3 regions of the Streptomyces sp. NPDC002176 genome follow, and region 3 is predicted to be linked to each of the others. Evidence: riboswitches for the same ligand, from Rfam matches in the RefSeq annotation. Region 3 holds a riboswitch; each other region holds the start of a gene.

Evidence for each region. A riboswitch is a leader RNA that binds a small molecule or an ion and turns the genes downstream of it on or off. The one in region 3 is predicted to bind thiamine pyrophosphate.
Region 1: it holds a riboswitch for thiamine pyrophosphate, as region 3 does, so the genes downstream of both, thiO (glycine oxidase ThiO) here and thiC (phosphomethylpyrimidine synthase ThiC) in region 3, are expected to answer to the same signal.
Region 2: it holds a riboswitch for thiamine pyrophosphate, as region 3 does, so the genes downstream of both, ACI2LY_RS08745 (thiamine ABC transporter substrate binding subunit) here and thiC (phosphomethylpyrimidine synthase ThiC) in region 3, are expected to answer to the same signal.

Annotation. Positions count from the first base shown of each region.
Region 1 is NZ_JBJDQW010000003.1:329,922-334,063, forward strand. Features, by position in the region: gene metF (methylenetetrahydrofolate reductase [NAD(P)H]) at 1-110, opposite strand, end outside; gene thiE (thiamine phosphate synthase) at 207-854, opposite strand; gene ACI2LY_RS15285 (Rv2175c family DNA-binding protein) at 930-1,295, opposite strand; gene ACI2LY_RS15290 (NAD(P)/FAD-dependent oxidoreductase) at 1,362-2,594, opposite strand; TPP riboswitch at 2,756-2,868, shown strand; gene thiO (glycine oxidase ThiO) at 2,859-4,049, shown strand; gene thiS (sulfur carrier protein ThiS) at 4,046-4,142, shown strand, end outside.
Region 2 is NZ_JBJDQW010000002.1:115,531-119,672, forward strand. Features, by position in the region: gene ACI2LY_RS08740 (ABC transporter permease) at 1-825, opposite strand, end outside; gene ACI2LY_RS08745 (thiamine ABC transporter substrate binding subunit) at 882-1,955, opposite strand; TPP riboswitch at 2,036-2,143, opposite strand; gene rlmN (23S rRNA (adenine(2503)-C(2))-methyltransferase RlmN) at 2,185-3,291, opposite strand; gene ACI2LY_RS08755 (hypothetical protein) at 3,375-3,863, opposite strand; gene ACI2LY_RS08760 (hypothetical protein) at 3,860-4,142, opposite strand, start outside.
Region 3 is NZ_JBJDQW010000005.1:428,514-432,655, forward strand. Features, by position in the region: gene ACI2LY_RS24795 (IclR family transcriptional regulator) at 1-42, shown strand, start outside; gene ACI2LY_RS24800 (SsgA family sporulation/cell division regulator) at 140-577, shown strand; gene ACI2LY_RS24805 (YibE/F family protein) at 679-2,109, opposite strand; TPP riboswitch at 2,181-2,353, shown strand; gene thiC (phosphomethylpyrimidine synthase ThiC) at 2,346-4,142, shown strand, end outside.

The DNA.
Region 1 (4,142 bases), on a different contig from region 3:
GGGGTTTTCGGCGCGTAGAACTCGAAGGAGTACGCCGTCTTGCCGGTGGCGAGGATGTCCCGGACGGTCCGGGCGCGATCAGTCCTGGTGGATGCGGTTCCGAGGGCCATACCCGCAGGTTAGCCACGGGTGGGCGGCGACCCAACCGGGCACCGGCGATTTGGCCGAATTGCCGGGCCCTTGTCCATCCCTTGGGACGGTTCCGCTCAGTTTTCGCGCAGCCGCTTGGCGAACTCGGCCGCCGCCGCGCCCGGATCGTCCGCGGCCGTGAGCGCGCGGACCACGACCACCCGGCGGGCGCCCGCGTCGAGCACCTGGTCCAGATTGGTCCGGTCGATGCCGCCGATGGCGAACCAGGGCCGCTCGGTGTTCAGGCCCGCGGTGTACCGGACCAGGTCGAGGCCGGGGGCGTGGCGGCCGGGCTTGGTGGGGGTGGGCCAGCAGGGGCCGGTGCAGAAGTAGTCCACGCCGTCCTGGACGGCGGCCGCGGCGGCCTCCGTCTCGGAGTGGGTGGAGCGGCCGACGAGGACCCGGTCGCCGAGGATCGCGCGGGCGGCGGGCACCGGCAGGTCGCCCTGGCCGAGGTGGAGCACGTCGGCTCCGGCGGCGTGGGCCACGTCGGCCCGGTCGTTGACCGCGAGCAGCTTGCCGTGCCGGGCGCAGGCGTCGGCGAACACCTCCAGGTGGGCCAGCTCCTCGGCGGCCTCCATGCCCTTGTCGCGCAGCTGGACGATGTCGACACCGCCGGCCAGGACCGCGTCCAGGAACTCGGCGAGGTCGCCCTGCTCCTTGCGGGCGTCCGTGCAGAGGTAGAGCCGGGCGTCGGCGAGGCGGGCGCGGGCGGTGTCGGGCATGCGGTGGGTCCCCCGGTGGTTCGGTGTGCGGGTCGTGCGTGGGGGCGGCGCCCGGCCGGGCGCCGCCCTGGTGGGTCAGCCGGCCAGTGCCTGGGCCCGGCGCTTCACCTCCGTGCCGCGGTTCTCGCTGAGGGCCTGCGCGGGGGTGCCGGGCAGGGAGGAGTCGGGGGTGAAGAGCCATTCGATCATCTCTTCGTCCGTGAACCCGTTGTCGCGCAGGAGCGTCAGGGTCCCGGTGAGGCCCTTGACGACCTTGTCCTCGTCGATGAAGGCGGCGGGGACGTGCAGCGCCCGGTTCTCACCGCGGCGTACGGCGATGACTTGGCCCTCCTTGACCAGCTGCCGCACACGCGTCACCTCGACATCGAGCATTTCGGCGATGTCGGGGAGGGTGAGCCAGGCGGGGACAAGAGCGTCGATCTTGGTGTCAATCTCGGTCACGACACCTAGCCTGCCATCCCCCACCGACAGTCGGTAGTCGGGCCACTCCGCGCGCGGGCCCCCGGCCTACTCGACGACGGCCTGTTTCAGCGGGAGCGCGGGGTCGGTGAGGGCCTCGGCGTCCATCAGGCGGCCCGCCTCGATCAGCCGCCTGCCCTGGGCCAGGTCGCGCGGACGGCCCACCGCCAGCAGGGCCACCAGACGGCCCTCGCGCAGCCAGCACACGGACCAGGCGGGGTCGGCGGGGTCACCGCGCCACACCGTGCGGTCGGCGGCCGCGTGGTGGCCCGCGTACTGCACGAACCGCCCGAACTGCTCGGACCAGAAGTACGGCACCGGGTCGTAGGGCGCCGCCTCCTCGCCCAGGATGTCGGCGGCGACCGTACGGGGGCCCTGGAGGGCGTTGTCCCAGTGGTGGACGAGCAGCCGCTCGGCGTAGCGGGCCGAGGGGAAGGAGGTGCAGTCGCCGACCGCGTACACGTCCTCGGCGGAGGTGCGCAGCCGGTCGTCGGCCAGGACGTCGCCGTGCGGGCCGAGGGCGATGCCGGAGCCGGTCAGCCAGCCGGTGGCGGGGTGGGCGCCGATGCCGACCACGACGGCGTCGGAGGGCAGCCGGGCGCCGTCGTCCAGCACCACCGCGCCGGGTTCGACGGCGGCCACGCGGACGCCGGTGCGCAGGGCGACGCCGCCGTCCTCGTACCAGGCGGTCATCGGGGCGGCGACCTCGGCGGGCAGGGCACCGGCCAGCGGGCGGTCGGCGGCCTCGACGACGGTGACCGCGCAGCCCGCCTCCCGGGCGGCGGTGGCGAACTCGGCGCCGATCCAGCCCGCGCCGACGACGACCACGTCGTGCCGCGCGGCGAGCACCGGGCGCAGCCGCTCGGCGTCGTCCAGGGTGCGCAGCAGATGCACACCGGGCGTCTCGTCGGTGCCGGGCAGCCGGACGGGTTCGGCGCCGGTGGCGAGGACCAGCACGTCGTACGGGACGGGGCCCGTCGCGGTGTCCAGTTCGTGGTCGGCGGGGCGGACGCCGAGCGCCTCGCAGCCGAGCCGGAGGTCGATGTCGAGCGAGGCGAAGTCCACGTCGAAGGCGGAGCCGTCGGCGGTGCCGAGGAGGATGGCCTTGGACAGCGGGGGCCGGTCGTACGGCTGGTGCGGCTCGGCGCCGATCAGGGTGACGGGCCCGGTGAAGCCCTGTTCACGCAGGGCGACGGCGGTCTGCACCCCGGCCATGCCCGCCCCGACGACGACCACGCGCCGTTCCTGTGCCGTGCCGTCCGGAGATGTCTGCTCGCTCACCTGATCACCTTAGGTCACTGACTCACCGTCAGTCAGTGCGCGAGCGCACCGACCTCTTCCACCACACTGGTGCCCGCACCCGGCCCGGATTCGCGCTCCGGCCGGACCCGGGCCGTGCTCTCTTACGGCTGAGCTGGGCGGGCGGCTAGGCTGGCCACCGTAACTGCACTCGCGGGAGCCCGGACGCACCGGGCTGAGAGGGAGGCTGGCGGCCTCCGACCGTACGAACCTGATCCGGGTCATGCCGGCGAAGGGAGGGGCGGGATGCCCATGCCGTCACGTACGTCCGAACCGTCCAGCACCCCGGACGTCCTCGTCGTCGGGGGCGGGATCATCGGCCTGGTCACCGCCTGGCGCGCGGCCGGGCGGGGGCTCACCGCGGCCGTGGTGGACCCCGATCCCGGTGGCGGGGCCGCGCGGGTCGCGGCCGGGATGCTGGCCGCGGTCACCGAGCTGCACCACGGCGAGGAGGGGCTGCTCGCCCTCAACCTGGCCTCCGCGCGCCGCTATCCCGAGTTCGCCGCCGAGCTGGCCGAGGCCACGGGGCACGACCTGGGCTACCGCCGCGCGGGCACCCTCGCCGTCGCCTTCGACACCGACGACCGCGCCCAGCTCCGTGAGGTGCACGAGCTGCAGCTCCGGTGCGGGCTGGACTCCCAGTGGCTGTCCGGGCGGGAGTGCAGGCGGCTGGAACCGATGCTGGCGCCCGGTGTGCGCGGCGGGCTGCGGGCCGACGGGGACCATCAGATCGACCCCCGGCGGCTGGCGGCCGCGCTGCTGACCGCCTGCGAGCGGGCCGGGGTGGCCTTCCACCGCTCCTGGGCCGCGCGGCTGGACGTGGCCGGGGACCGGGCGACCGGGGTCACCACGGCGGACGGCACCGCGCTGGCCGCCGGTCAGGTGGTGCTGGCGGGCGGCAGCCTCAGCGGGCGGCTGGAAGGGGTGCCGGAGGCGCTCGTACCGCCGGTGCGCCCGGTGAAGGGGCAGGTGCTGCGGCTGACGGTGCCGCCCCGGTACCGGCCGTTCCTGAGCCGTACCGTGCGGGCCGTGGTGCGCGGCGGGCCGGTGTACCTGGTGCCGCGCGAGAACGGCGAGCTGGTGATCGGCGCGACCAGCGAGGAGCTGGGGTACGACACCACGGTCACCGCGGGCGGGGTGTACGAGCTGCTGCGCGACGCCCATGAGCTGGTGCCCGGCATCACCGAGCTGCCGCTCACCGAGACCCTGGCCGGACTGCGTCCCGGCTCCCCCGACAACGCCCCGCTGCTCGGCCCCTCCGGCCTCGACGGCCTGCTGCTGGCCACCGGGCACTTCCGCAACGGCGTGCTGCTCACGCCCGTCACCGGGGACGTCATGGCCGACGTGCTGTGCGGCGGGGGCCTGCCCGAGGTGGCCCGCCCGTTCTCGCCGCACCGGTTCGCCGCCCCCTCCCCCACCCTGGAGCACTCCGCATGAACATCTCCGTCAACGGCGAGCGCCGCGAGGTCGCGCCGGGCACCGCCCTGGACGCGGTCGTACGTGTCCTCACTCCGGCGCCGTCCGGGGTGG
Region 2 (4,142 bases), on a different contig from region 3:
CCACTGTCCGGCGCCGCGCGGACGGCGGGCGGTGCCGGAGGCATCGACCAGGCGCAGCGCGGTCTCCCGGCGCCGGACCGTCCAGGCGTGCACGGCGAGGATCGCGCCGACCGCGGCGAACTGCACCAGGGTGAGGACGGCGGCCGTGGTCAGGTCGAAGACCTCGGAGGTCTGCCGGTAGATCTCCACCTCCAGGGTGGAGAAGGTGGGCCCGCCGAGGATCTGCACCACACCGAAGGAGGTGAAGGTGAACAGGAACACCATCAGCGCGGCGGCGGCCACTGCGGGCGCCAGCGCAGGCAGGGTGACCTGGCGCCAGGCGCGCAGCGGGGACGCGCCGAGCATCCGGGCGGCCTCCTCCTGCCGAGGGTCCAGCTGTCCCCACAGTCCGCCGACGGTACGGACGACGACGGCGTAGTTGAAGAAGACGTGCGCGAGCAGGATCGCCCACACCGTGGTGTCCAGCCGCACGCCCCACAGCTCGTCCAGCAGTCCGCCGTGGCCGACCAGGGCGAGGAACGCGGTGCCGACGACCACCGTGGGCAGCACGAACGGCACGGTGACCACGGCCCGCAGCACCTGTTTGCCGGGGAACTCCAACCGGGCGAAGGCGTAGGCGGCGGGCAGCGCGATCAGCAGGGTGAGCGCGGTGGAGGCCAGCGCCTGCCAGGTGGTGAACCACAGCACGTGCCGGATGTCGGAGCGGCCCAGCACCTCGGCGAACCGCCCGAGGTGCCAGGTGCCGTCGGCCTTGAGCCCGCGCGCCGTGATGGCGGCGACGGGCCAGGCGAAGAACAGCGCGAAGAACGCGACGGGCAGGGCCATCAGCCCCAGCCGCGCCGCGCTCCCGCGCGGGTGGCTGCGCCGTGCGGCTGCTTCGGCTACTTCAGTACGAGCGACGTCCACGAGCTGACCCACTGGTCGCGGTTGGCGGCGATCTTCTCAGGCGCCATGGTCTCCGGGTCCTTGGCGGCGGGCCCGTTCGCGGTGAACTCGGCGGGGACCTTCGCGTCCTTGATCACCGGGTACACGAACATGTTCAGCGGCATGTCCTGCTGGAACTGCCTGGACAGCAGGAAGTCGAGGAACGCCTTGCCGCCCTTGGGGTTCTTCGCGTGGTTCAGCAGCCCGGCGAACTCGACCTGCCGGAAGCAGGTGCCCTCGGAGACGCCGGTGGGGGCGGTCTTCGGCTTCTTCTTGGCGTAGATCACCTCGGCGGGCGGCGAGGAGGCGTACGACACGACGAGCGGCCGGTCACCGCCCGCCTTCCTGCCCTCGGAGGAGCCGGAGAACTCCTGGTAGTACGCCTGCTCCCAGCCGTCGACGACCTTGACGCCGTTGGCCTTGAGCTTCTTCCAGTACCCCTCCCAGCCCTTGTCGCCGTAACTCGCGGCGCTGCCGAGCAGGAAGCCGAGGCCGGGCGAGGAGGTGGCGGCGTTCTCGGTGACCAGCAGGTTCTTGTACTTCGGGTCCGCGAGGTCGGCGAAGGTGCGCGGCGGCTTCAGCTTGTGCTCGGTGAAGTACGCCTTGTCGTAGTTGACGCAGATGTCGCCGTGGTCGACGGGGGTGACCCGGTGCTTGGCGGGGTCCAGCTGGAAGGCGGGGTCGACCTGGCCGAGGCCCTTGGCGGCGTACGGCTGGAAGAGGCCGTTGTCGAGGGCGCGGGAGAGCAGGGTGTTGTCGATGCCGAAGAAGACGTCGCCCTGGGGGTTGTCCTTGGTGAGGACCGCCTTGTTGACGGCCTGCCCGGCGTCGCCGTCCTTGAGGACGCGCACCTGGTAGCCGGACTGCTTCTCGAAGTCCGCGATCACGTTCTTGGACGCGGCCCACGAGTCGTGGCTGACGAGGGTCACGGTCTTGGTGTCCGCGCTCCCCTTGGTGTCGGTGGACCCGCACGCGGAGAGCGTGAGCAGGCCGAGGCCGACCGCCGCGGCCACGAAGGTCTTGGTGTGCACTGGTGGTCCTCCTGGGGTGGGCCAGGAAGAGACGCGGCCCTGCCCGGACTCCGCGCGGGAGCCCGGGCAGGGCGCAACAGCTTGAGTGATGACCGAACTTCCTACCCAGAATGACCTGGGCGAGGTTCAGAGGGTCTGCGGCCTGGTTGCCGCACTCTCAGCGCTGTGGCGCTCCCCTGTCGGAATATGTAGATGTATGACCGTGTGAAGTTGTGCTGACCGGTTCAGGTTACCGCTCGGTGGCGGCGAGCTGACCACACGCCCCGTCGATCTCCTGACCGCGGGTGTCCCGGACCGTCACCGGCACGCCGTGCGCCGCGATGGCCGCCACGAACGCCTTCTCGTCCTCGGGGCGGGAGGCGGTCCACTTGGAGCCGGGGGTGGGGTTGAGCGGGATCAGGTTGACGTGCACGGGCTTGCCCTTGAGCAGTCGGCCGAGCCGGTCACCGCGCCACGCCTGGTCGTTGATGTCCCGGATCAGCGCGTACTCGATGGACAGCCGACGCCCGGACTTCTCCGCGTACTCGAACCCGGCGTCCAGCACCTCGCGCACCTTCCACCGCGTGTTCACGGGGACGAGGGTGTCGCGCAGCTCGTCGTCGGGGGCGTGCAGGGAGATCGCCAGCCGGCACTTGAAGCCCTCGTCGGCGAAGCGGTGGATGGCGGGGACGAGGCCGACGGTCGACACGGTGATCCCGCGCTGCGAGAGGCCGAGGCCGTCGGGGGCGGGGTCGGTGAGGGCCCGGATGGAGCCGACGACGCGCTTGTAGTTGGCGAGCGGCTCGCCCATGCCCATGAAGACGATGTTGGAGAGCCGCGCGGGCCCGCCGGGAACCTCTCCGTCCCGGAGCGCCCGCATGCCGTCCACGATCTGGTGCACGATCTCGGCGGTGGACAGGTTCCGGTCCAGCCCCGCCTGTCCCGTCGCGCAGAACGGGCAGTTCATCCCACACCCGGCCTGCGAGCTGATGCACATGGTGACCCGGTCCGGGTACCGCATCAGTACCGACTCCACGAGCGTGCCGTCGAACAGCCGCCAGAGCGTCTTACGGGTGGTGCCCTGGTCCGTGGCCAGATGCCGGACCACCGACATCAGCTCAGGAAACAGCGCCTCCCGCAGCTTCTCCCGCGAACCGGCCGGGATGTCCGTCCACTGCTCGGGGTCGTGCGTGTACCGCGCGAAGTAGTGCTGCGAGAGCTGCTTGGCGCGGAACGGCTTCTCCCCCGCCTCCGCGACAGCATCCTTCCGCTCCGCGGGCGAAAGGTCAGCGAGATGCCGCGGCGGCTTCTTGGCTCCGCGGGGGGCGACGAAAGTGAGTTCTCCGGGCTTGGGCATGGTGGTACCAGTGTCTCAGATCGACTTGGGGTGCCTGGCCAGAGCGGGGTGGGAGTGGTCACCCACCCCGCCAGGCGCCACGATCAAACGGTGTCGATCTGCCACGCGATGACGCCCACGGAACCCTTGACGCCGTCGGCATCGATGCGTACCTGCTCGGGCGCCGTGATCCGCTGCTGCACGATCGACCGATCGCAGGGCACCTCGGCACTCGGACCGACACTCGCAGGAGTCAGCGTGACGCGGGCACTACCGCTGCCGACGCACACGAGACTGAGCTTGTACGTCTTGCCCTTGCTGAGCAGCGGCTCAGTGTGGATGCCATCGCTTACCCGCTCCACTCCAGCCTCGACCTTCGTCCCGCCGCCCACCGCGGCAAGGACACCCTGAGCCTCGGCGGTGAGCTTCTTCTCCCGGGCGTCAACAGTGTCGTGAGACGCGCCGACGGCCGGGGACGAGGCTGGCCCAGTGGAGTCACCGTCGCCACCACCAGAACTGCACGACGCCAGCAGCAACACCGAGACGGTCACAGCACCGGCGGCGAGCCAGGCCCGCGGAATCGTATGGGTCATGATGAGGTTTCCCAGTACTTCCAGCCGGTCTCGGAGGTGGGCAGCGTCGCCGACCCATGCCCGATCTCGACACCGCCGCAGTTGCCGCCGCTGCCGGAACGGTACTTCTTCCAGGTCACCTTGTAGCCCCAGGAACCGTACTGCAGATGACCGTACTTACCCCTGGCGATTTCACGGGAGTACGTGTGCCCGGTGGTGACCGTGACGCTACCGCCGACCTTCACACTGACGCTGGCCTTGGCTTTCGCCACGACCCCGCTGGCCTCGAACTCGCCCGTG
Region 3 (4,142 bases):
GGCCGTCACATGGGAGCGCTGGCGCTCTCTATCAGCATCTGAAAACTCACTCCTTGTGATCTGCCATGTACGTTCAGCTAGATTTGACCCCAGTCAGGGATTAAACCCGGCCAGTCGATGTCATACGACGGGGTAGGCGATGCGCGAGTCCGTACAGGCAGAAGTCATGATGAGCTTTCTCGTCTCGGAGGAGCTTTCCTTCCGTATTCCGGTGGAGTTGCGCTACGAGACGAGTGATCCCTATGCGGTCCGGCTCACCTTCCATCTGCCCGGTGACGCCCCGGTGACCTGGGTCTTCGGCCGGGAGTTGATGATCGACGGGGTCGGCCGGCCGTGCGGCGAGGGTGATGTGCACATCGCCCCCGTCGACTGCGAGGTGCTCGGCGAGGTGCTGATCCGGCTTCAGGTGGGCGGTGACCAGGCGCTGTTCCGCTCCTCCACCCCGCCGCTCGTGGCGTTCCTCGACCGCACCGACAAGCTGGTGCCGCTCGGGCAGGAGGGTGCGCTGGCCGACTTCGACACCCACCTCGACGAGGCACTGGGCCGCATCCTGGCCGAGGAGCAGAGCGCGGGCTGACGTGGCCCGGCCGGGGGGCGCCGAGCGTTCCGCCGGGCTCCGTGCACCTTTGAAGAAACGCTTCTGCAAGGGTTCACGGCCCGACGGTCTAGACGGTCCGCTCAGCGCTTCCGGCGCCGTCCCCTGCCGCCGGAGGCCGCGACGGGCGGGGTGGCCGCGGGAGCCGCCGTACCGGGCGCGGGGCGGTCCGCCGATACGACCAGGGCGGCCAGCGCGGTGGTGACCGGAACCGAGGCGACCAGACCGATCGAGCCGACGAGCGTGCGCACGATCTCCTCCGCGACCAGCTCGCTGGTGGCCACCGTGCCCACCCCGCTCTGCGCGATGGAGAAAAGCAGCAGCAGGGGCAGCGCGGCGCCCGCGTAGGCAAGGACGAGGGTGTTGACGACGGAGGCGATGTGGTCGCGGCCGATGCGGATGCCCGCCCGGTAGAGCCCGCGCCAGCCCATCGAGGGGTTGGCCTCGTGCAGTTCCCACACGGCCGAGGTCTGGGTGACCGTCACATCGTCCAGCACGCCCAGCGAGCCGATGATGACGCCCGCGAGCAGCAGCCCGCTCATGTCGATGGACGGGTAGAGGCCGTGGATCAGGCCGGTGTTGTCGTCCGTGTTGCCGGTGAGCGCGGCCCAGCCGATGAACTGTGAGCCGAGGAGACCGATCAGCAGCAGGGAGACGAGGGTGCCGAGCACCGCGACGGAGGTCCGCGCGGACAGGCCATGGCACATGTACAGCGCGATGAGCATGATCGCGCTCGACCCGACCACGCCCACCAGCAGCGGATTCGAGCCCTGGAGTATCGCGGGCAGGATGAACAGGGTGAGCACCATGAAGCTGACGGCCAGGGCCACCAGCGCCATGACACCGCGCAGTCGGCCCACCACCACGACGGCGACCGCGAAGATCCCGGCGAGCAGGGCCATGGGGAACTTGCGGTCCAGGTCGGTGACCGCGTACTGGAGTTCCCTCGGCGCCTTGGGCTCGTAGGCGACCACGACCTTGTCGCCCTGGTGCAACTGCCGGGTCTGGTCCGGCTGCACCAGCTCGGTGAAGGTGCGTCCCTTGTCCTTGCCGGTGTCGACCCGGACAATCGCCTTCTTGCAGGGGCCCTTCTTGTCCTCCTGGGCAGCCGGACCCGCGCCCGTGGCCGAGGGATCACCGGCCGGGGCTCCCCCGCCCACCCCGCCGACCTGGCAGCTCACCGAGGTGACCTGGGTGACCGTGGCCTGCTGGGTCTGGCGGTCGAAGCCGACCCCGGAGCGCTGGTGCGGGGGCGCGCCTCCGGGCCAGAGCACCACCAGACCCACGACGACGGCCGCGCTGAACGGGATCAGGATGGCCGCGATGACCTTGCGCAGATGTCTGGAGACCGGCGCGGCGGGGCCGTGGTTGTGAGAGTGGCCATGACCGCCATGACCGCCATGGCCGTTTCCGGGGCCGGACCCGTGCCCGCTCCCGTCGCCGGGGCCTGGTCCGGAGCCGGGCCGGTGGGGTGGGCCGGGGGGAGGGTAGGGAGGCTGCTGCGTCGTGGTCACGGCCCGATCATTGCAAGAACGGGGGAGGCCCACTGTTCATCCCGTCACACAGGGCGCTAGCGTGGAGGCACCTTTGCACACGCGGGAGCTCGGAGCACCGGGCTGAGAGGGCGCTGACCTCCGTCGTTGCGATGTTTCACGTGGAACATGGTTCCCCGAGATCATCTGCGGACGGAAATCGCTGCGTCGACCGCCGAACCTGTTACCGGGTAATGCCGGCGTAGGGAGTAGGTCTCATGACCAACAAGGACGCACGCACGCCTGCCTCCGCGCAGACCACGACGACCAGTTCGTCGGGCGAGGAGGCCGGGAAGTCCATCGGCTGGCACAAGGCGTATGTCGAGGGTTCGCGCCCCGACCTGCGGGTGCCGGTCCGTCAGGTGCATCTCACCAACGGGCGGTCGGTCACGCTGTACGACACCTCCGGCCCGTACACCGATCCGGAAGCCGACACCGATGTCCGCCGGGGGCTGGCCCCGCTACGGGAGAACTGGATCGTCGCCCGTGGCGACACCGAGGAGTACGCGGGCCGTCCCGTCCGGCCGGAGGACGACGGGATCAAGCACACCTCGCCGCGCGGCGGGCTGCGCAATCTGGACGCAGTCTTTCCGGGACGGCCTCGCCAGCCCCGGCGTGGACGGACGGGCCGGGCGGTCACCCAGCTCGCCTATGCCCGCCAGGGGGAGATCACGCCCGAGATGGAGTTCGTGGCGCTCCGGGAGAACGTCTCTCCCGAGGTGGTCCGCGAGGAGATCGCGGCGGGCCGGGCCGTGCTGCCCGCCAATGTGAACCATCCGGAGATCGAGCCGATGATCATCGGCAAGCGGTTCCTGGTGAAGGTCAACGCCAACATCGGCAACTCGGCGGTCACTTCCTCGATCGAGGAGGAGGTGGAGAAGATGACCTGGGCGACCCGCTGGGGCGCCGACACGGTCATGGACCTCTCCACCGGCCGCAACATCCACACCACCCGCGAGTGGGTGCTGCGCAACTCCCCCGTGCCCATCGGCACCGTGCCGCTCTACCAGGCACTGGAGAAGGTCGACGGCCGGGCCGAGGAGCTGACCTGGGAGGTCTACAAGGACACGGTGATCGAGCAGGCCGAGCAGGGCGTGGACTACATGACGGTGCACGCGGGTGTGCGGCTGCCGTACGTCCCGCTGACGGCGAACCGGAAGACCGGCATCGTCTCGCGCGGCGGCTCGATCATGGCGGCCTGGTGCCTGGCGCACCACAAGGAGTCGTTCCTGTACGAGAACTTCGAGGAGCTCTGCGAGATTCTCGCCGCCTACGACGTCACCTACTCGCTCGGCGACGGTCTGCGGCCCGGTTCGATCGCGGACGCCAACGACGAGGCGCAGTTCGCGGAGCTGCGCACGCTCGGGGAACTCAACCGGATCGCCAAGCGGTTCGATGTACAGACGATGATCGAGGGCCCCGGGCACGTCCCGATGCACAAGATCAAGGAGAACATCGACCTTCAGCAGGAGATCTGCGACGAGGCCCCGTTCTACACGCTCGGCCCGCTGACCACCGACGTCGCGCCCGCGTACGACCACATCACCTCGGGTATCGGCGCCGCGATGATCGCCTGGTGGGGCACGGCGATGCTCTGCTACGTCACACCCAAGGAGCACCTGGGCCTGCCGAACCGGGACGACGTCAAGACCGGCGTCATCACCTACAAGATCGCCGCCCACGCCGCCGACCTGGCCAAGGGGCACCCCGGAGCACAGGAGTGGGACGACGCGCTCTCGGACGCCCGCTTCGAGTTCCGGTGGGAGGACCAGTTCAACCTCGCCCTGGACCCGGACACGGCACGGGAGTTCCACGACGAGACCCTGCCCGCCGAGCCCGCTAAGACGGCCCACTTCTGCTCCATGTGCGGGCCGAAGTTCTGCAGCATGAAGATCTCGCAGGACATCCGGCGCGAACACGGCGGCAACCGGGCCGAGATCGAGGAGGGCATGGCGAAGAAGTCGCTGGAGTTCGCAGCCACGGGCAACCGGGTCTACCTGCCGATCGCGGAGGAC